3 regions of the Streptomyces sp. KL2 genome follow, and region 2 is predicted to be linked to each of the others. Evidence: riboswitches for the same ligand, from Rfam matches in the RefSeq annotation. Region 2 holds a riboswitch; each other region holds the start of a gene.
The links. A riboswitch is a leader RNA that binds a small molecule or an ion and turns the genes downstream of it on or off. The one in region 2 is predicted to bind cyclic di-AMP.

Region 1: linked by a shared signal. The riboswitch ahead of QPK52_RS14175 (M23 family metallopeptidase) and the one ahead of QPK52_RS06155 (M23 family metallopeptidase) in region 2 are both predicted to bind cyclic di-AMP.
Region 3: linked by a shared signal. The riboswitch ahead of QPK52_RS16595 (transglycosylase family protein) and the one ahead of QPK52_RS06155 (M23 family metallopeptidase) in region 2 are both predicted to bind cyclic di-AMP.

The regions. Positions count from the first base shown of each region.
Region 1 covers NZ_CP127170.1:3,120,076-3,127,080, forward strand. The annotation lists gene QPK52_RS14165 (APC family permease) at 1-515, shown strand, start outside; gene QPK52_RS14170 (PP2C family protein-serine/threonine phosphatase) at 613-1,785, shown strand; cyclic di-AMP (ydaO/yuaA leader) riboswitch at 2,012-2,190, shown strand; gene QPK52_RS14175 (M23 family metallopeptidase) at 2,202-3,257, shown strand; gene QPK52_RS14180 (antibiotic biosynthesis monooxygenase) at 3,415-4,176, opposite strand; gene QPK52_RS14185 (helix-turn-helix transcriptional regulator) at 4,257-5,228, opposite strand; gene QPK52_RS14190 (epoxide hydrolase family protein) at 5,292-6,542, shown strand; gene QPK52_RS14195 (hypothetical protein) at 6,608-7,005, shown strand, end outside.
Region 2 covers NZ_CP127170.1:1,358,785-1,365,789, reverse strand. The annotation lists gene QPK52_RS06170 (DNA topoisomerase (ATP-hydrolyzing) subunit A) at 1-1,378, opposite strand, end outside; gene QPK52_RS06165 (M16 family metallopeptidase) at 1,594-2,988, shown strand; gene QPK52_RS06160 (M16 family metallopeptidase) at 3,012-4,388, shown strand; cyclic di-AMP (ydaO/yuaA leader) riboswitch at 4,596-4,768, shown strand; gene QPK52_RS06155 (M23 family metallopeptidase) at 4,782-5,687, shown strand; gene QPK52_RS06150 (GntR family transcriptional regulator) at 5,870-6,574, shown strand; gene QPK52_RS06145 (HPr family phosphocarrier protein) at 6,778-7,005, opposite strand, start outside.
Region 3 covers NZ_CP127170.1:3,653,919-3,660,923, reverse strand. The annotation lists gene eno (phosphopyruvate hydratase) at 97-1,386, opposite strand; gene QPK52_RS16595 (transglycosylase family protein) at 1,649-2,374, opposite strand; cyclic di-AMP (ydaO/yuaA leader) riboswitch at 2,381-2,551, opposite strand; gene QPK52_RS16590 (transglycosylase family protein) at 2,787-3,827, opposite strand; gene QPK52_RS16585 (cytochrome P450 family protein) at 3,957-5,183, opposite strand; gene QPK52_RS16580 (MFS transporter) at 5,283-6,722, opposite strand; gene QPK52_RS16575 (M48 family metalloprotease) at 6,836-7,005, opposite strand, start outside.

The sequences.
Region 1 (7,005 bases), 1.8 Mb from region 2:
TGGGCCGGGCGACCGCGCCGCTGGCCGACGCGGTGCGCGCGGCGGGCGTACCGGAGCTGGTCCCGGTCGTCACCGCCGGGGCGGCGGTGGCGGCGCTGGGCTCGCTGCTGGCCCTGATCCTCGGCGTTTCGCGCACCACCCTGGCGATGGCCCGCGACCGGCACCTGCCGTCCGCGCTGGCCGCCGTGCATCCGCGCTCCGGCGTGCCGCACCGCGCCGAGCTCGCCGTCGGCGCGGTGGTGGCGGTGGTGGCCGCCACGGCGGATCTGCGCGGCGCGATCGGCTTCTCCTCCTTCGGCGTCCTGGCCTACTACGCGGTCGCCAACGCCTCCGCCTGGACCCTCGGCCCCGGCGAGGGGCGCCCGCCGCGGATCGTGCCGGCGGTGGGGCTGACCGGGTGCGTGGTGCTGGCCTTCGCCCTGCCGCTCGCCTCGGTGCTCCTGGGCGCGGCGGTGCTGGCGGCCGGTGCCGCCTCGTACGGGGTGCGCCGCGCGGTCGCCGCCCGCCGGGCGTAGGTGCCCGGGCCCTGGTGCTCGGTGCCCCGGCGTCCGGCGTCGTCCGGCCGGACCTGATCGACTCGCCGGGACGCCGGGCATCGGGAAGATTGGAGGGGTGCACGGCGACGGGCGGCAGGACACGGGCGGGGGCAGGACCCGTGCCCGTGTCATCCCCGTCGTCGGCCGCCCGCCCTGGTTGCTGCCCCTGCTGCTGGTCCTGATGGGGCTGGCGGTCAATCTGCTGACCCCTCCCGAGGTGTTCCTGAGCGCGCCGTTCATCGCGGCGTGCCTGGTCGCCGCGGCCCTGTGGACGTTCGGCGGCACGGCGGCCATGGTGGCCGCCTCGACGGCCGTGGTCCTCGCCCTGCTGGTGCGGGCCGGACTGCCCCCGGCGGAGAGCACGGCGCGGCTGGTCACCAACACCACCGTCGGAGTGCTGGCCCTCGTCCTCAGCCGCGTGCTGCACCACAGCGACATCAGCGTGGCATCGGCCCACCGGGTCGCCGAGGCCGTCCAGCTCGCGGTGCTGCCCGTGCCGCCCGGCCGGGTCGGCGACCTCGGGATCGCCGTCCGCTACGAGGCCGCGCAGGCGCACGCCCGCATCGGCGGCGACCTGTACGGCGTGGAGCGGACGCCGTACGGGCTGCGGCTGCTGGTGGGCGACGTGCGCGGCAAGGGGACGGGCGCCGTCGGCACGGCCACCGTCGTGCTCGGCGCCTTCCGGGAGGCGGCCGAGACCGAGGAGGACCTGGCGGCGGTCGCCGACCGCATCGAGCACGCCCTGATCCGGGAGGCCGGGCAGCGCGAGACGGGGGCGGGCCGGTCGGAGGAGTTCGTCACGGCCGTGCTCGCCGAGATCCCGGCCGGGGAAGCGGGGAGCCTGCGGATCGTCAACCGGGGCCATCCGCCGCCGGTGCTGCTGACCGGGGAGGGGGAGGTGCGGCTGCTGGAGCCGGACACGGAGGCGTACGCGCTGCCGCTGGGGCTGGGGGACCTGGCGGGGGCTTCCGGGAGCGGGCGGACCGGACCGGTGCCCTTCCCGCCCGGCTCCCTGCTGCTGCTCCACACCGACGGCCTGACGGAGGCGCGGAACGCGGCGGACGCCTTCTACGACCCGGTGGAGGGGCTGCGCGGCCGGCACTTCCCCGGGCCGGCCCCCCTGCTCGACCACCTCCTCGCGGACGTCGACGCGCACACCCGCGGGCACCGGTCCGACGACATGGCGCTGCTGGCGGTCATGCGCGACCCCGGGCCCCCGGAGCCTCCGGCCGGCGGTGACCGTCCGTAGCCGCCATGCGCCCCTCCGCATAACATCTGAGGCAACGTCAGATGGTGTGGCGTGCGTCTCATGCGCCGATCCGGCGGTCGACTCGCCCGAATTGGCCCGTCAATGCCCCGATAGTCCTCCGTCAAGAAAGCCCCATATCCAAAGAGGGGACTTGGAATCCGGAGCGCACCTCTATTAACGTTCGATAACGCAGCGCGGTCGTCACTGTCGCCGAAGAGGGCGGCACCGTGCGCCGTCGCCGAATCCCGTACGCGCGGCCCCGCCAACAGCGAGGACGCGCGCAGGGAACCGGGGAACCACCAATTGGGGTGAATCGGGGCCATGCGGCATGCCCGTATGGATCCGTAGGAGACCTTCCTGCTCCGAACCCGTCAGCTAACCCGGTAGGCGAGAAGGAAGGAAAGGAGAGCGCCCCAGTGGCGTCCAGCAGCCCGGCCCCCGAGGTCTCGTACGACCCGCACACCGCCGCTTTCACCCCTTTCGGCCCGGAAAGCGACGGCGACCGGCCGGTGTGGAACCCGACCGAGGAATCCGTCCGTCCGGTCCGCGGCCGGCACCGCGTCGCCAAGCAGCGCAACGGCATGGCCCGCAGCGGAGCGGTCCTCGGCGTCGGCGTGATCGCCGCCGTCGGCGCGGGCGGCATAGCCACCGCCAAGGACAAGTCCCCGGTCGCCATCTCCCTGCCGGACGTGGACCTCGGCGCCGTGGCCGAGGGCCTCCCCGTCGTCGGCGGCATGGTCTCCGGCGGCGACGACAACGGCCCCGCCCCGCAGGGGGAGGCCACCAGCCCCTTCGGCGGCACCGTCACCCAGGCCGGCCTGGACACCTCCGACGCCACCACGACCGTCGTGACGGCGGACGCCGGCGAGGCGCTGCGGGCGCGCATCCTCCAGCAGGCCGACCAGCAGCAGACCGGCGCCGCCCAGGCCGCGCTCGAGAAGGCCGCCGCCCAGGCGGCGGACGAGGCGGCCGACGAGGCCGCGGAACAGGCCGCCGCGGAGGAGGCCGAGCGCAAGCGCAAGGCCGCCGAGGAGGCGGCGCGCAAGGCCGAGGCCGAGCGCCTGGCCAAGCTCGCGGCCAGCTACACCCTCCCCCTCGCCTCGTACCAGCTCACCTCCACCTACGGCCAGTCCGGCTCGATGTGGGCCAACAACCACACCGGCCTGGACTTCGCGGCCCCCACCGGCACCCCGGTCAAGGCGGTGCACAGCGGCGAGATCGTCGAGGCGGGCTGGGCGGGCTCCTACGGCTACCGCATCATCCTCAAGCTCGACGACGGCACGGAGATCTGGTACTGCCACCTGTCCTCCATGACCGTCACCACCGGCAAGGTGACCACCGGCGACGTCATCGGCCGCGTCGGCTCCACCGGCAACTCCACCGGAGCGCACCTCCACCTGGAGGTCCGTCCCGGCGGCGGCGACCCGATCGACCCGCTGACCTGGCTGCGGAGCAAGGGCCAGTCCATCTGACGGCGGTCCGGCCGACGGCCCGCGGGCCCCGCCCGCGCTCTCGCACGCCGGCTCCCACACCCCGGCGGCCCTGGTGGCTCATCCCCCCCCGACACCAGGGCTGCCGGCCTTCCCCGCCCGCACGCGCCCACCGCGCCTGCGGCGCCCGCCACGCCTGTCACGCCTGCCGTGCCGCCGCAGCCCGCTCCGCCGGCTCCCCGGGGCGCTCGGTGGAGAACAGCAGCCGGTAGCGCGCCACGTCGTTGCTCACCATCCCGGGGAAGTTCCGCACCCGGTCCCACAGCGGGGACGGCGAGCCGATGCCCCTGCCCGGCGCCTCCAGCGCGTCGATGTGCGCCTGCTCGCTCTCCCACTCCGCATAGTTGACCACGCGCGTGCCGTCCGTGCTCAGATGGAAGTGGGCCGAGATGCCGCCGGGCGGCAGGCCCCCGCCGGCGCCGTCGTCCTCGATCGCCGCGGCCACGGTGTCCACCCATGCCCGCTGCCGCGCCTCGTCCGGCCCCTCGAACCCGACCTCCACGACCACCACGCACCCCGGCTCGGGCCGCTTTCCGTCCCGCCCCCGTCCGTCCCGCTCCTGCGGCAGGCTGCGGTAGCGCCGGGTGCGCGTCAGCCGCAGCCGCTCGATCCCCGGCACCGCGTCGTCGATCTCGTCGTTGCGCTCCTGCCGGTGGGTGCGCACGAACTCCTCGTACGCCTCCTCGCCCGTCCACTGGGAGTAGTGCAGCAGCGTCCGGCCGTCGGCCCCCGCGTAGACGCTGTACGACAGCATGCCCGGCGTCGGCCACTCCCGCTTCCCCCAGGTGGCTGCGATGGCGTCCGCGGCGGCCCGCTGCCGCTCGGGCGTGCCGACGTCCCAGACGCTGATGAGGACGGTTCGGGCCTCGGGGCGGGTGGGGTCGGGATATACGGGTGTCATGGACATGGGTGCCTCCTCGTCGGTCACAGGGCGTGCCCTCGTGTCACGTAACCACCCTCACAGTTGAAGTCGCCTTCAAGTCAAGGCGTATGGGGATCGTCCGCGGCGGCCCGGTAGCGGTCGGCGAGGGTGCGCAGCAGGTCGCGCAGCTCGGGCGGGTCGAGCACGGTGAACGGCAGGTCCAGGGTGCCCAGGAACGCGGCGAGGTTGTGGAGGGAGTCGCCCCCGGTCTCCAGCACGCACCCGCCCCCGCCGTCGTCGGTCAGCAGCCCGGCCGTCGGCACGATCCGCTCGCCCGCCTCCGCCGGGGACGCGTGCAGCCGTACGCGGGCCTGGTGCCGCCACGCCGCCGAGCCCGTCCCGCGCAGCACATGCTCGACGGCGCCGCCGCCCGGCGGCTCCCGGGGCGTGAAGCGGGGACCGTTCGGGGTGCGGAGGCGGACGCGGTCGGCGCGGAAACTGCGCCAGTCGCCGCGGCCGTCGTCCCAGGCCAGCAGATACCAGCGGCGCCCGGTGTGGACCAGGCGGTGCGGCTCGACGGTGCGCACGCTCTGCGTTCCGTCGTGGGCGAGGTAGTCGAAGCGCAGCCGCTCCCGGTCGCGTACGGCGGCGGCGATCGCGGTCAGCACCCCGGGGTCCACGGTCGGCCCGTGCCGGCCGCCCACCGAGACCGTGGCGGCGCGCAGCGCGTCGAGCCGGTGGCGCAGCCGGGAGGGCAGGAGCTGCCGCAGCTTGGTGAGGGCGCGCAGCGAGGCCTCCTCGATGCCGGTCACCGAGCCGGCCGCGGCGGCGTGCAGACCGACGGCCACGGCGACGGCCTCCTCGTCGTCCAGCAGCAGCGGCGGCAGCGCCGCACCGGCGCCGAGCCGGTAGCCGCCGGCCGTACCGGTGGTGGAGTGGATCCGGTAGCCGAGGGCGCGCAGCCGGCCGATGTCGTTGCGGACGGTCCGGGGCGTCACCGAGAGCCGTTCGGCCAGCTCGGCGCCGGACCAGTCGGGACGGGACTGGAGCAGCGAGAGCAGGCGGAGCAGCCGTGCGGAGGTCTCCAGCATTCCCTCATTCTGCCGTCCACTTGAGGAAAGAAGTGTTCCTCAAGCCTTCCTAACGTCGTCCCCATGAAGCAGCAGACCACCGAGAACCCCGCAAGCGCCGGGAGCACCGCACCCGCCGGGGCGACCGTGCCCGGCGCCCCCGCCGCCGTCCACCCGTTCCGCATCGAGGTCCCCGACGCCGAGCTGGCGGACCTGAGGGAGCGACTGGCCCGTACGCGCTGGCCCGCCGAGTCGCCCGAGCCCGGCTGGGGCAGGGGAGTGCCCCTGGCGTACCTGAGGGAACTGGCCGAGTACTGGCGCACCGCCTACGACTGGCGCGCACAGGAGGCCCGGCTGAACGCCGTCCCGCAGTTCACCACCACCGTCGACGGGCAGACCCTCCACTTCCTCCACCGGCGCTCGCCCGAACCGGGCGCCCTGCCGCTGCTGCTGTGCCACGGCTGGCCCGGATCGCCGGTGGACTTCCTCCTGGTCGCCGACGCCCTGGCCGACCCCCGTGCCCACGGCGGCGACCCGGCGGACGCCTTCCACGTGATCGCCCCGTCCACCCCCGGCTTCGGCTTCTCCACCCCCGTCGCCGGGCCGGGCTGGGGCGTGATGCGCACGGCCGCCGCCTTCGCCGAGCTGATGCGGCGCCTCGGCCACGACCGCTACGGCGTCCACGGCTTCGATGTCGGCGGCGGCATCGCGGGCACCCTGCGGCGGACGGTTCCCGGGCACGTCGCCGGCCTGCACCTCGCCATGGCGGGCACGGACGACATGGTGCCGGTGCTCTCGGCGGCGGGGACGGTGGGCGTGCGGCCCGGACCCGCCTTCGCGGAGGACGGGATGGGCTCGTACCGGATCCAGTCCACCCGCCCGCAGACCCTGGGCTACGGCCTCACCGACTCGCCGGTCGCCCAACTGGCCTGGATCACGGAGAAGTTCCACGAGTGGACCGACCCGGCCGCCGAACTTCCCGAGGACGCCGTCGACCGCGACCTGCTCCTGACGAAGGTGACGCTGTACTGGCTCGGCCGCCTGGGCGCCTCCACGGCCCACTTCACCTACGAGACGCGCCGCGAGCTGGAGCACCTCGCCCGGAACCGCCCGGCGGGCGGGCCGGGCACCGGTGTCCCCGCCGACGTCCCCGCCGACGTACCCATCGGCGTCGCGGAGTTCGCCTCCTCGGGCACCGGCCTCCGCCCCCTGGCCGACCCCGACGGCGCCGCCGCCCACTGGAGCCGCTTCGCCGGGGGCGGCCACTTCCCCGCCCTGGAGCGGCCCGGCCTCCTCACCGGCGATCTGCGCGCCTTTTTCCGCCCGCTGCGCTGACGTTCGAACGGGTGGCTAGCCTCGACCCCGACGGACGCGGCGGGGATGCGGGGGCGGGATCGGCGATGGGTGCGAGGACGGACGGCACGGCCGAGGCGACGGAGGCGGGCTCCTCCCCGCGTTTCACCAGGGCGGTCTGGTGGTTCGTGTTCCACACGGCGTGCGCCACCGCCGCTGTGGCCCTGGCCTACCTCGCCCCGGCAGCGCCGCTGAACCGGTGGCTGCGGGGCCCGGCGACCCTGACCGCCTGCCTCCTGATCCCGCTGGCGGCCCTGCTGGTGCCCGTGCTCGAACCGCGCTCCGTCCCGTGGAACCGGCGCAAGGCCGCCTGGCAGCTCGCCTTCCCCGTCCTCACCGGCGCCGTGCTGGGCGTCACCGCCGGGCAGGCCGGGCACGACGACGGGCTGCGGGAGCGGGGGCGGTGGACGCAGGCCGTGGTCGTGGAGAAGAGGAACGGGAAGAC
Region 2 (7,005 bases):
TCAGCCGGTCGCGCTCGGCCTCCAGTTCGATGCGGTCGAACTTCGTCAGCCTGCGCAGCGGGGTGTCGAGGATGTACTGCGTCTGCACCTCGGACAGGCCGAACCGGGCGATCAGCGACTCCTTGGCCTGTGCGGCGTTCTCGCTGGAGCGGATGATCCGGATGACCTCGTCGATGTCGACCAGCGCCACCAGCAGGCCCTCGACCAGGTGCAGCCGGTCGCGCCGCTTGCCGCGCCGGAACTCGCTGCGCCGCCGCACCACGGTGAAGCGGTGGTCGACGTAGACCTCCAGGAGCTCCTTCAGCCCCAGCGTCAGCGGCTGGCCGTCGACCAGGGCGACGTTGTTGATGCCGAAGGACTCCTCCATCGGCGTCAGCTTGTAGAGCTGCTCCAGCACGGCCTCGGGGTTGAAGCCGTTCTTGATCTCGATGACCAGCCGCAGCCCGTGCTCGCGGTCGGTGAGGTCCTTGACGTCGGCGATGCCCTGGATCTTCTTGCCGTTGACCAGGTCCTTGATCTTGGAGATGACCTTCTCGGGGCCGACGTTGAAGGGCAGTTCGGTGACGACCAGGCCCTTGCGCCGCGCGGTGACGTTCTCCACGGAGACCGTGGCGCGGATCTTGAAGGTGCCGCGCCCCTTGGCGTAGGCGTCCTTGATGCCCTCCAGCCCGACGATCCGGCCGCCGGTGGGCAGGTCCGGGCCCGGCACGAAACGCATCAGCGTCTCCAGGTCCGCGCCGGGGTGCCTGATCAGGTGCCGGGCGGCGGCGATCACCTCGCCCAGGTTGTGCGGGGGCATGTTGGTGGCCATGCCGACCGCGATGCCGGAGGAGCCGTTGACCAGCAGGTTCGGGTAGGCCGAGGGCAGTACGGACGGTTCGGACTCGCTGCCGTCGTAGTTGGGCGCGAAGTCGACGGTGTCCTCGTCGATCGACTCGACCATCAGCCCGGCCGCCGGGGCGGAGCGGCACTCGGTGTACCGCATGGCGGCGGGCGGGTCGTCGTTGCCCAGCGAGCCGAAGTTCCCGTGCCCGTCCACCAGCGGCAGCCGCATGGAGAAGGGCTGGGCCAGGCGCACCAGGGCGTCGTAGATGGCGCTGTCGCCGTGCGGGTGGAGCTTGCCCATCACCTCGCCGACGACGCGTGCGCACTTGACGTAGCCGCGCTCCGGCCGCAGCCCCATCTCGTGCATCTGGTAGAGGATCCGCCGGTGGACCGGCTTGAGTCCGTCGCGCGCGTCGGGCAGGGCGCGCGAGTAGATGACCGAGTAGGCGTACTCCAGGAAGGAGCCCTGCATCTCGTCGACGACGTCGATGTCGAGGACGCGCTCCTCGAACTCTCCCCCGGGCGGCGGGGTCTTCGTGCTGCGGCGGGCCATCGCGGCTGCGACTCCTTCTTGCGTACTGCGGACTGTGTGTCCCCGTACCGGGGCAGGGGGCGGACGGGCACCATTGTGGACCTCGGCACCGACAGTCCGGCCCCCGCCCCGAACCGTACGGGAACTTCGCGCTTTGTCCGGTCGCTTGCATACAGTGACCACACACGCGTTGTGAGAACGCGGTCCGCGATCGCGATCGAAGGGACTCCCTGCCCATGGCTCACACGGCCTCCCCTCCGCCCACCGCCGGCGGCCTGACGGCGACCGAGCACCGGCTGGCCAACGGCCTGCGCGTGGTGCTCTCCGAGGACCACCAGACGCCGGTCGCCGCGGTCTGCCTCTGGTACGACGTCGGATCGCGCCACGAGGTCGCCGGGCGCACGGGTCTGGCACACCTCTTCGAGCACCTGATGTTCCAGGGATCGGCACAGGTGAAGGGGAACGGCCACTTCGAGCTGGTGCAGGGAGCGGGCGGCTCGCTCAACGGCACCACCAGCTTCGAGCGCACCAACTACTTCGAGACGATGCCCGCCCACCAGCTGGAGCTGGCGCTGTGGCTGGAGGCCGACCGCATGGGGTCGCTGCTGGCCGCCCTGGACGAGGAGTCCATGGAGAACCAGCGCGACGTGGTGAAGAACGAGCGCCGCCAGCGGTACGACAACGTGCCCTACGGCACGGCGTTCGAGAGGCTGACGGCGATGGTCTACCCCGAGGGCCACCCGTACCACCACACCCCCATCGGCTCCATGGCCGACCTGGACGCCGCCTCCCTGGAGGACGCGCGGGACTTCTTCCGCACCTACTACGCGCCGAACAACGCCGTACTGGCGGTCGTCGGCGACATCGACCCGCAGCGGACGCTCGCCTGGGTCGAGAAGTACTTCGGCTCCATCCCCTCCCACGAGGGCAAGCGGCCGCCGCGCGACGGCTCCCTGCCGGAGGTCATCGGCGAGGAGGTCAAGCAGATCCTCCACGAGGAGGTGCCCTCCCGGGCGATGATGGCCGCCTACCGGCTGCCGCACGACGGAACCCGTGAGGCGGACGCCGCCGACCTGGCGCTGACGGTGCTCGGCGGCGGCGACTCCTCCCGCCTGCAGACCCGCCTGGTCCGCCGTGACCGCACCGCCGTCACCGCCGGTTTCGGCATGCTGCGGCTGGCGGGCGCGCCCTCGATGGGGTGGCTGGACGTGAAGGCCTCCGGCGACGCCGAGATCGCCGACATCGAGCGGGCGGTCGACGAGGAGCTGGCCCGCTTCGCCGAGGAGGGACCGACCCCGGCGGAGATGGAGCGCGCCCAGGCGCTGCTGGAGCGCGAGTGGCTGGACCGGCTGGCCACGGTCGGCGGCCGCGCCGACGAACTGTGCCGCTACGCGGTGCTGTTCGGCGACCCCCAGCTCGCCCTGACCGCTGTGGAGCGCGTGCTCCAGGTCACCGCCGACGAGGTGCGCGAGGTGGCCGCGGCCCGGCTGCGCCCCGACAACCGCGCGGTGCTGATCTACGAGCCCACCCAGGTGACCGCCCCCGACACCGGGGCCGACGTCTCCGAGGGCGCCACCGTCTCCGAGACCGGCTCCGCCGCCGACACCCACGACCAGGAGGCCGCTCAGTGAGCGACGCCACGGCCCAGAACGGAATGTCGATGGAGTTCCACCCCCAGCCCCGCGGCGGCGAGCCCCGGCCGTGGGCGTTCCCCGCCCCCGAGCGCGGCGAACTGCCCAACGGGCTGACCGTGCTGCGCTGCCACCGCCCCGGCCAGAAGGTCGTGGCCGTCGAGGTCAACCTCGTCGCGCCGCTGGAGGCCGAGCCCCGGGACCTGGAGGGTGTGGCCGGGATCATGGCCCGGGCGCTGAGCGAGGGCACCGACCGGCACAGCGCCGAGGAGTTCGCCGCCGAGCTGGAGCGGTGCGGCGCCACCCTGGACGCGCACGCCGACCACCCCGGTGTGCGGGTCTCCCTGGAGGTCCCCGCCTCCCGGCTGACCAGGGCGCTGGGTCTGCTCGCCGACGCACTGCGCGCCCCCGCCTTCCCCGAGGGCGAGGTCGAGAGGCTGGTGCGCAACCGCCTGGACGAGATCCCGCACGAGCTGGCCAATCCCGCCCGCCGGGCGGCCATCGCACTGTCGAAGGAGCTGTTCCCGGCCGACTCCCGGCTCTCGCGTCCCCGCCAGGGAGCCGAGGAGACCATCAGGGACATCGACGCCGCGGCGGTGCGCGCCTTCTACGCGGAGCATGTGCGGCCCTCGACGGCCACGGCCGTGGTGGTCGGCGACTTCACCGGGGTGGACCTGGACAAGGCGCTGGCCGAGACCCTCGGGGACTGGAAGGGCGCGGCTGCCGGGCCCCGCCCGGTCCCGCCGATCACCGCGGACGACACCGGCCGGGTGGTCGTCGTGGACCGGCCCGGAGCGGTGCAGACCCAGCTCCTCATCGGCCGGATCGGCCCCGACCGGCACGACCGGGTCTGGCCCGCCCAGGTGCTCGGCACGTACTGCCTGGGCGGCACGCTCACCTCCCGCCTGGACCGGGTGCTGCGCGAGGAGAAGGGCTACACCTACGGCGTACGGGCCTTCGCCCAGGTGCTGCGCTCCTCGCCCGAGGGCACCGGCGCCTCGATGCTGGCGATCAACGGCTCGGTGGCCACCGATGTGACGGGTCCCGCACTGGAGGACCTGTGGCGCGTGCTGCGCACCCTGGCGGAGGAGGGCCTCACCGACGCCGAGCGCGACACGGCCGTGCAGAATCTGGTGGGGGTCGCCCCGCTGCGTTACGAGACGGCGGCGGCTGTGGCCGGCACCCTCGCCGACCAGGTGGAGCAGCACCTCCCCGACGACTACCAGGCGAAGCTGTACGCCCGCCTGGCCGAGACCGGCACCGTGGAGGCGACGGCGGCGGCCGTGGCCGCCTTCCCCGCCGACCGCCTGGTGACGGTGCTGGTGGGAGACGCGTCACAGATCGCCGACACGGTGCGCGACCTGGGCATCGGAGAGGTGACGGTCGTCACGGACCAGTGATCCCCGGCCGCGCCGCGGCGGCTGTGCGACGGAAGGCCCTTGGTGGGATTGCCACACCAAGGGCCTTCCGTATGTCCGGTTTTGGGCTGTTCCGGTGGGTGGCCTGTGTGGTGTGGCCTACAAAAGGCGCTATTTGCTTGCTCGCTCAAATTTGTCCGTTTAGCGTCGACCCCGCTGGCCGTCAGAAGTGACCGCGACCGCGGCCGACGGCAGTGATCGCCGAGTCCCCCGAGCGGGGGAGCCGGGGACCCACCCTCCCGCCCTTCTGCGCGGGAGCGGTCCTCTTCCGAGGCACCTGGGGTGAATCGGGCCGTGCGCCCGTAGGAGACCTTCCTGCTCCGAACCCGACAGCTAACCCGGTAGGCGAGAAGGAAGGAAAGGAGTACGCCACCCATGGCGTTCACCCGTGCCACCGCGCAGCTCGCCGAGAAGCTGACCGAGAAGCTCACCGGGCTCACCGAGAGCCTCACAGAGAAGCACCACCTCTCCAGCCGCTCCGTGCGCACCCGCGCCGGTCTGGTCGGAGCCGCCGCCGTTGCCGTCACCGGCGTGGTCGGCGCCGCCGCCACCCCCGCGATCGCCGCTCCGGGCGAGGGCTCGCGAACCTACGCCCTGGGCTTCGTCCAGGCCATGGCCGTCGGCGACACGATCGCCGACGACGTCAGGGCCCAGGCCCGGGCCCAGCAGCGCGTCGCCGACGCCGCCGCGGAGAAGGCGGCCGAGGAGAAGGCCGCGAAGGAGAGGGCCGCGAAGGCCGCCGAGAAGGCTGCGAAGGCTGCCAAGGCCGCCGAGAAGGCTGCGAAGGCTGCCAAGGCCGCCGAGGAGCGCGAGGCCGCCCAGAAGAAGCGCGCGAACGAGCGCGCCGGCCGCTCCGCCGAGCGCCGCTCGGCCACCGGCTACGCCGACCCGGTCGCGGGCGTGGACACCACCACCACCTACAAGCAGGCCGGCGCCTCCTGGTCCTCCGGCAAGCACAGCGGCATCGACTTCCCCGCCAACACCGGCACCCCGGTGCGGTCCGTCGGCCCGGGCACCGTGGTGACGGTCGGCTGGGGCGGCGCGTACGGCAACCAGATCGTCATCCGCCACGACGACGGCAAGTACACCCAGTACGCCCACCTGTCCGCCACGAAGGTCTCGGCGGGCCAGAAGGTCGACGGCGGCCAGCAGATCGGCGCGGTCGGCTCCACCGGCAACAGCACCGGCCCGCACCTGCACTTCGAGGCCCGCAACGGCGCCTACTACGGCTCGGACTTCAACCCGATCACCTATCTGGCCGGCAAGGGCGTCGACGTCTGACGGACCCGGCCCGCAGGGCACCCGGCAGTCACGCACCGGCATCCGCCGCGCGGCCCGCGAGGTCGCGCGGCGGATGTTTTCACGTCTGTTTTCCGACGGGCATCGGAAAACGTGTGGCAGTGGAATACAGTTCGTCCCTGCGGCACTTCGGGAAACATGGAGACGGCGGCGGAGGTCGGCCCATGCGCATTTCCGCGCACATGGTGTGCAGCGCGGTCCGTGACGACATCGTCTCCGGTGTGTTCCCGCCCGGGGCCCGGCTCACCGAGGAACTCCTCGCCAGACGCTACGGCGTCTCGCGCGTCCCGGTGCGCGAGGCCCTGCGGACCCTGGAGTCGGAGGGCTTCGTCGTCTCCCGCCGCCACGCGGGCGCCTGCGTCGCCCAGCCCACCGAGCAGGAGGCCGCCGACCTGCTCGACATCCGCGCCCTGCTGGAGCCGCTGGGTACCGCGCGGGCCGCCCGGCGCCGCACCGAGGCGCAGCTGAGGGTGCTGCGCGGGCTGGTCCGCCTGGGCCTGCAGCGCGCGGAGAGCGGGCGGCTGTCCGATCTGGGGGCCCTGGAGGACTGGTACCACGAGACGCTGGCCCGGGCGTCGGGCAGCCCCAGCCTGGCCTCGCTGCTCACACAGCTGCGCCGCAAGATCAACTGGGTGTACGCCGCGGAACCGCCGCTGCGCGCGGTCGCCGTGTGGCGGGAGCACGGAGCCGTCGTGGACGCCGTCGCGCGCGGTGACGCGGAGCGGGCGCGCGCCCTGGCGAGCGAGCACGTGGAACGCTCCGTCGCGGTGCGCCGCGAGCAGCGGCCGGTGGCCGCGCGCGACGGCCGCCGGAAAGGCCCGGTGAGAAGAGCGAAACACGCCGTAAACACGCCGTGTGACAATTCGTAACAGGAATTGTGTATGCAGGACGGGAGTACGCGGGGAATGCGTTCCCGAAATGCTTCGGGTGCGGAGAAAGGCTGCGGGGCGTTCGCCCCGCAGCCTTAGCCGGTGTCTTCCTCCGGTGCTTTCCGCCGCGTTTCCACGCCGGGTCCGTATCCAGTGCCGTGTACGGGCCCGGTCCGGCGCGGCCGGGTGCCGGACCGGGTGGCTCAGACGGCTCCGGGCAGCTCGTCCAGCCCCTCGGAGACCAGCTTCGCCAGCCGGTCCAGGGCGGTGTCGGCGTCCTCGGCCGCGGAGGCCAGCACGATCTCCTGGCCGCCCTCCACCCCCAGTCCCAGTACCGAGAGCATCGAGGCGGCGTTGACCGGTTCGCCGTCCGGCCTGGCCACGGTGACGGGGACGCCCGAGGAGGTCACGGCGCGGACGAAGATCGCGGC
Region 3 (7,005 bases), 2.3 Mb from region 2:
GGCGGCGGGGACGCGGTGACGGCGGGGCCGCTTCCCGCGGCCGTGCTCACCGGTCCGCGGACCGGCCGTGCTCACCGGTCCGCGGAGCGGCTGTGCTCATCGGTCCGCGGAGCGGAAGCGCGGGAACGCCGAGCGTCCGGCGTACACCGCGGCGTCGTCGAGGATCTCCTCGATGCGCAGCAGCTGGTTGTACTTGGCGACGCGCTCGGAGCGGGCCGGGGCGCCGGTCTTGATCTGGCCGCAGTTGGTGGCGACGGCCAGGTCGGCGATGGTGACGTCCTCCGTCTCGCCGGAGCGGTGGGACATCATGCACTTGAAGCCGTTGCGCTGGGCCAGCTCGACGGCGTCCAGCGTCTCGGTCAGGGAGCCGATCTGGTTGACCTTGACCAGCAGGGCGTTGGCGGCGCCCTCCTCGATGCCGCGGGCCAGGCGCTCGGGGTTGGTGACGAACAGGTCGTCACCGACGAGCTGGACCTTGTCGCCCAGGCGCTCGGTGATGGTCTTCCAGCCGTCCCAGTCGTCCTCGAACAGCGGGTCCTCGATGGAGACCAGCGGGTACGCCTCGACCAGCTCGGCGTAGTAGTCGGTCATCTGGGCGGCGGTGCGCTCCTGGCCCTCGAAGACGTAACGGCCGTCCTTGTGGAACTCGGAGGCGGCGACGTCCAGGGCGAGGGCGATGTCCTGGCCGGGGGTGTAGCCGGCCTGCTTGATCGCCTCCAGGATGAGGTCGAGCGCCTCGCGGTTGGAGCCGAGGTTGGGGGCGAAGCCGCCCTCGTCGCCCAGCCCGGTGGAGAGGTTGCGCTCCTTCAGCACCTTCTTGAGGGTGTGGTAGACCTCGGTGCCCCAGCGCAGGGCCTCGGAGAAGGACTCGGCGCCGATCGGCGCGATCATGAACTCCTGGATGTCCACGTTGGAGTCGGCGTGCGATCCGCCGTTGAGGATGTTCATCATCGGCACCGGCAGCAGGTGCGCGTTCGGGCCGCCGAGGTAGCGGAACAGCGGCAGGTCGGACGCCTCGGAGGCGGCGTGGGCGACGGCCAGCGAGACGCCGAGGATGGCGTTGGCGCCGAGGGAGGACTTGTCCGGGGTGGCGTCCAGGTCGAACATCGCCTGGTCGATCAGGCGCTGCTCGGTGGCGTCGTATCCGACCAGCTCCGGGCCGATCTGCTCGATGACGGCGAGGACGGCCTTCTCGACGCCCTTGCCGCCGTAGCGGCTCTTGTCTCCGTCACGCAGCTCAAGGGCCTCGAAGGCGCCCGTGGAGGCGCCGGACGGAACGGCTGCACGGCCGGTGCTGCCGTCGTCGAGGCCGACCTCGACCTCGACCGTGGGGTTGCCTCGCGAGTCGAGGATCTCGCGGGCCACTACGACGTCGATGGACGGCACGAGGGTCTCCTTCGTGTGTGTCGGGCGTGTGTGTCGGGTCTCAGTGCCCTGAGCCTATCCGGCCCGCGCACGCCACCTCGCCGACAGCCCGTGCCATACGGCGGAACGGAGGATGAAATCGCAGATCAGAGAGGGTGAGAGCGCTTTGTTTCCAAATTGAATAAACCCGGTGCGGCGCGCCCTCCGCCAAGGGAGGTGACACACCGCACCGGGATGGCGCCGCCGGGTGACGGGGCGGCGCCGGGGCGGGCACAGCAGGGGATCAGACCCGGAGCTGCTGGCCGGGGAAGATCAGGTTGGGGTCGTCGCCGATGACGTCGGCGTTGTCCTGGTGGATCTGCTGCCAGGTGGTGCCGTGGGCGGCGGCGATGGCGCGCAGCGTGTCGCCGGACTTGACCGTGTAGCCGGACTCGGCGCCGTCCCGGTGGCCGTCCGCCCGCTCGGAGGCGCCCTGCGACAGCGAACGGGACTGCTCCTGCGACTGCTCCTGGGACTGCTTCTGCGACTGGTTCTGCGACTGCGGGCGGGAGCGGTTCTGCGACTCGGAGTACGTCCGCCCGGTGCCGGGGCCGACGGAACGGCCGCCGCCCGGGTCCACCTCGGCCGCGGGCCCGTCGGCGGTGAGGCCGCCCTTCTCGGCGCAGGCCCAGGCGCGCGGCCCCTGCATGGCCAGCAGCCGCTCGGCCACGGCGATCTGCTGCTCCCTGGTGGCCAGGTCGGCGCGCGGCGCGTACCGGGTGCCGCCGGCGGCCTCCCAGCTGGACTGGGAGAACTGCAGCCCGCCGTAGTAGCCGTTGCCGGTGTTGATGGACCAGTCGCCGCCGGACTCGCACTGGGCCACCCGCTCCCAGGTGTCGACGGAGGCGGCCGAGGCGCCCGGCGCGCCCGCCACCGGAACGGCGATGGCGGCGCCCGCGGCGCCCGTCAGCGCGGCCGCGCGGACGGCTCTGGCGGTGCGGCTGTCGTGCCCCTTGCCGGTGAACAGCATGGACGTCCCTTATCTCACCGACGCCTGCGAGGTGAGCTGTCGGGTTCGGGCAGTGAGCAAGCCCGGCCGTCCGGGGCGCGGAGCCCCGGGCGACTTCACCCCAAGCCGCTTCGGACCCTGCGGTCCTGGGCGGCGCCTACCTGGTTCCCCCGCTCCTGCCATCGGCGCTGACGCGACGACTGCCCACCGGCCGCCGGCAGGATTCGGCGCTGCGGTCGGTGGCACTCGCGGTGCGAGCGACACGACGGTAAGCACACCGGTACATCCGTCTCAAAGCATGTCAGAAACCGGCGATTCACCCTTTCTGACGCCCGCACGGATGGAACCCGCAGGTCAGATGAGGAGCATTAGGCCGGACAGGAACGACACGCCGCAGTCGCCCGGGAGGGTCATCCCGCAGGGCCGTCCGCACTCATCCGAGAGAGAGCTCCTGCCCCGGCAGGATCAGGTCCGGATCCTCGCCCACGACGTCCTTGTTGCTCTCGTACAGCCCGCTCCAGCCGCCCGGCACGCCGTGCTCCTGGGCGATCGTCACGAGCGAGTCCCCGGGGCGCACGAGATAGCCCTCGTCCCTCCCGCGGGAGCCCAGGCCGCTCACGGTGCCCGCCAGCGCGGGGCGCTCGGCGCGGGCGGAGCGGTCGGCGGCCTCCTCGGAGCGTCCGTCGCCGGCGGTCTCCCGGCCCTCCGGCGCCCGGCTCTCCGCCCCGCGCTCCAGATCCAGTTCGCGCGGGTCGCGCTCGCCGCGGTGCTTTCCGGTGCCCTCCCCCGCCCCGGCGCGGGCGCCGTCCTCCGCACCGTCGCCCTCGGCGCCGTCCTCCGCGCCGCCGCCCTTCGCGCCCTCGTCCTGGGCACCGTCCTCCGCACCGCCGTCCTTCGGGGCCTTCCGCTCGCCCTCGGCGCCGTCCTCCGCGCCGCCGGACCCGCCCCCGCCGGCGGCCGGGGAGTCCTCCTCCGCCGCGTCGCCGCCCGGCAGGACGCCGTCCAGGAGGCCCCCGCCGTTCCCACCGCTCCCGCCGTCCCGCGCGTCCTCCTCCGGCAGGAGGTTGCCCGGGTCGATGGCCGGGGCCTCGCCGGTGGTGTCGTGGCGCAGCCCGGCGTTGACGCCGCATGAGGGCCAGGCCTCCGGCCCCTGGTCGGCGAGGATCTTCTCGGCCACCGCGATCTGCTGGCTGCGGCTGGCGAGGTCGGGGCGCTTGGCGTACGACGTACCGCCGTACTGCTCCCAGATCTCCTGGGTGAGCTGGAGGCCGCCGTAGTAGCCGTTGCCGGTGTCGGCGCTCCACAGGCCGCCGCTCTCGCACTGCGCGACCCGGTCCCAGGTGTCGAGGTCTGCCGCCTGCGCGCCCGCCGCCCCCAGCAGGGGGATGGCGAACCCCGCGCCGGTCACTCCTGCCGTGACGAAGATGGCGGGAGCCTGGCGGGGGCGGCGGTGTCTACCGTTCCCGGAAAGCATGTGCGGAGCCTCTCGTGCGTGGACAGACGGCAAGGTTGAGCGGTTGACGGCTGAACGTAGCGTCACCGGGCCGATCATCACAAGTCAGTGTCTCGCAGATCACGCACGGATCACGTACGTGACTGTGCGTCACCCGCGCACCGGCTCGAACTCCACCGGCAGTTCGCGCAGCCCTCGCATGATGAGGCCGCCCCGCCAGCGCAAATCGGCAGGTTCCGCCGCGAGCCGCAGGTCGGGGAGGCGTCCCAGCAGGGCCGTGAGGGCGACCCGCCCCTCCAGCCGCGCCAGCGGCGCCCCCAGGCAGTAGTGGATGCCGTGGCCGTATCCGAGGTGAGGATTGTCACCGCGCGTGAGGTCCAGGGTGTCCGGGTCGGCGAACCTCGACGGGTCGCGGTCGGCGGCGGCCAGCACCACCAGCACCGGATCGCCGGTGGCGATCCGCTGTCCGCCGATCTCCACCGGCTCGGTGGCGAACCGCCAGGTCGCCAGCTCCACCGGCCCGTCGTAGCGCAGCAGTTCCTCCACCGCCGTCTGCAGCAGCCCGGTGTCGCCCGCCGCCGACGCCTCCTGGAACAGCCGCCGCTGCCCTGGATGGCGCAGCAGCGCGTAGGTGCCGTTGCCGATGAGGTTGACGGTGGTCTCGAAACCGGCGAACAGCAGGATGAACGCCATCGCCGCGGCCTCGTTCTCCGTCAGGTGCTCACCGTGGTCGCTCGCCCGGATCAGGCCGGAGATCAGGTCGTCGCCCAGGTCGCCGCGCTTGCGGTGGATCAGGTCCGCCAGGTACGCGCGCATCCGCTTCACCGCCCGGCCCACCCCGCCGCGCGGGCCGCCGCCGTGACGCAGCATCATGCCCGCCCAGTCGCGGAAGTCGTCCTGGTCCTCGGCCGGGACGCCGAGCATGTCGCAGATGGCGTAGATCGGCAGCGGGAACGCGAACTCGTGGATGAGGTCGGCGCCGCCGCGCTCCGCGAAGCCGTCGATGAGCCGGTCGGCCAGCTCCCGTACGCGCGGTTCGAAGGCCGCCACCCGGCGCGGGGTGAACGCCTTGGACACCAGCCGCCGCAGCCGGGTGTGGTCGGGCGGGTCGATGTTGAGCAGGTGCGTCATCAGGTTGGCGCTGCGCTCGCCCGGGATCCCCACCTTCCCCTTGCCGTGCGCGGCCTCGCTGTGGTGGACGGGGTTCTTGCTCAGCCGCGGGTCGGCCAGCGTCTCGCGCGCGTCCGCGTACCGCGTCACCAGCCACGCCTCCACCCCGCTGGGCAGCACGGTGCGGTGCACGGGCGCGTGCTCGCGCAGCCAGGCGTACGCGGGGTAGGGGTCGGTGGCGAACTCGTGCGAGAACAGGGCGGGCATGGGCGGGGTGCGGTCGGCGCCGGCGTTCTCGTGGTCCACGCCTCCGACGCTAACGCGGCCCCCGTACGTCCGGCGGAGGGGGCCCGGTCGCCCGCCGCCTCACCGGACGCGGCGGCCCTCCCCCGGCAGCGTCAGCGCGACCAGCAGCAGACAGCACCCCAGGACCACCGCGCCGGTGCGGAAGGCCAGGGCGTAACCGGGGGCGAGGGCGTCCGGGGCGTCGCCGGTGATCCGGGAGGCCGCGACGGTGGAGAGCACCGCCAGCCCCAGGGAGCCGCCCATGGTGCGGGAGGTGTTCACCATCGCCGAGACCACGCCCGCGTCCCGGTGCGGGGCGCCGGAGGTGGCCAGGGAGGCCAGCGGGGTGGCCAGCAGCCCGGTGCCGAGCATCGTGGTGATCCCCGGCCCCATCACCGTGGCCGCGTAGCCGCCGTCGGCGGCCATGACCGAGCTGAACCACAGGAAGCCGCACGCCGCCAGGGCCACGCCCGTCAGCGCGGTGTTACGGGCCCCGATCCGGTGCATCAGCCGGGGCGCGAGCTTGGATCCGGCGACGACGCCGAGCGAGTGCGGCAGGAACCCCAGGCCCGCCTGGAGGGGCGTGTAGAGCAGCACGTTCTGCATGTACAGCGACATGAAGTACCAGGAGGAGACCAGCGCCGCGCCGCACACGAACATCGCGGCGTTGGCGGCCGACACCGACGGCAGCCGGAACAGGCGCAGCGGCATCAGCGGCGCCCCGGACCTGGACTCGACCGCGACGAACACCCCCAGCAGCGCCAGGCCGCCCAGCAGGGGCACGAGCGTGACCGGCTCCGCCCAGCCTGCCGCCTCCGTCTGCACGATGCCGTAGGCCACCGCGCCGAGACCACCGGTGACCAGCACCGCGCCGGGCACGTCGAGGCGGCGGGCGCCTCCGGCCGGGTGGTCCGCCGACAGCCGGAGCGCCACCGCGAGCAGAACGAGCACGCCGATGGGCACGTTGACCAGCAGCACCCAGCGCCAGGACAGCGCCTCGGTGAGCACACCGCCGACGAACCCGCCCGCCGCGCCGCCCCCGGCACCCACCGCCGTCCAGGTGCCGATGGCCCGGGCGCGGGCCGGCCCCTCCGGGACGGAGGTGGTGAGCAGGGTCAGGGTGGACGGGGCGAGGACGGCGGCCCCCGTCCCCTGCACGGCCCGCGCGGCCAGCAGTTGCCAGGGCTCCTGCGCGAGACCGCCGGCGAGGCTGGCGGCGGTGAACAGGCCGAGCCCGGCCAGGAACACGCGCTTGCGCCCGAAGAGGTCGCCGGCCCGCCCGCCGAGCAGCATGAACCCGGCGAAGGTCAGCGTGTAGGTGTTGACCACCCACTGGAGCTGCTCGGCGTCCATCCGCAGCCCGGTGCGCATGGACGGCAGCGCCACGTTGACGACCGAGACGTCGAGCACGACGAGGAACTGCCCCGCGCACGCGGCGAGCACGACCAGCCACGGTGCCCGGGCCGGACCCGGTGCAGGTGTCCCCTGGGTTTCCTCGGCCTCGGCCGGACGCTTGACCATGGCACCCATGCTAGGGAGCCGCCACCGGCCGCCCGGCCGGGCCGGGCGGCTCCGGTTCCGGCCCCTGTCCCGGCCCCGGCCCCGGCTCCTTCCGTACGAGCCCGGCGGCCCGCTCACCGCGGCGACCGGAGTGCGGCGCCGGGATCCGGTGTGACGGCGGGGACCGGGGTGGCGACGAGGTCGCCGATCGGCACGCAGTCGCCCGCCAGGCGGATCTCCCCCGGCCCGCACTCCACCGCCGTCCCCGTCGGAAGGGGCGCGGGGACCGGCGGCACACCGGTCG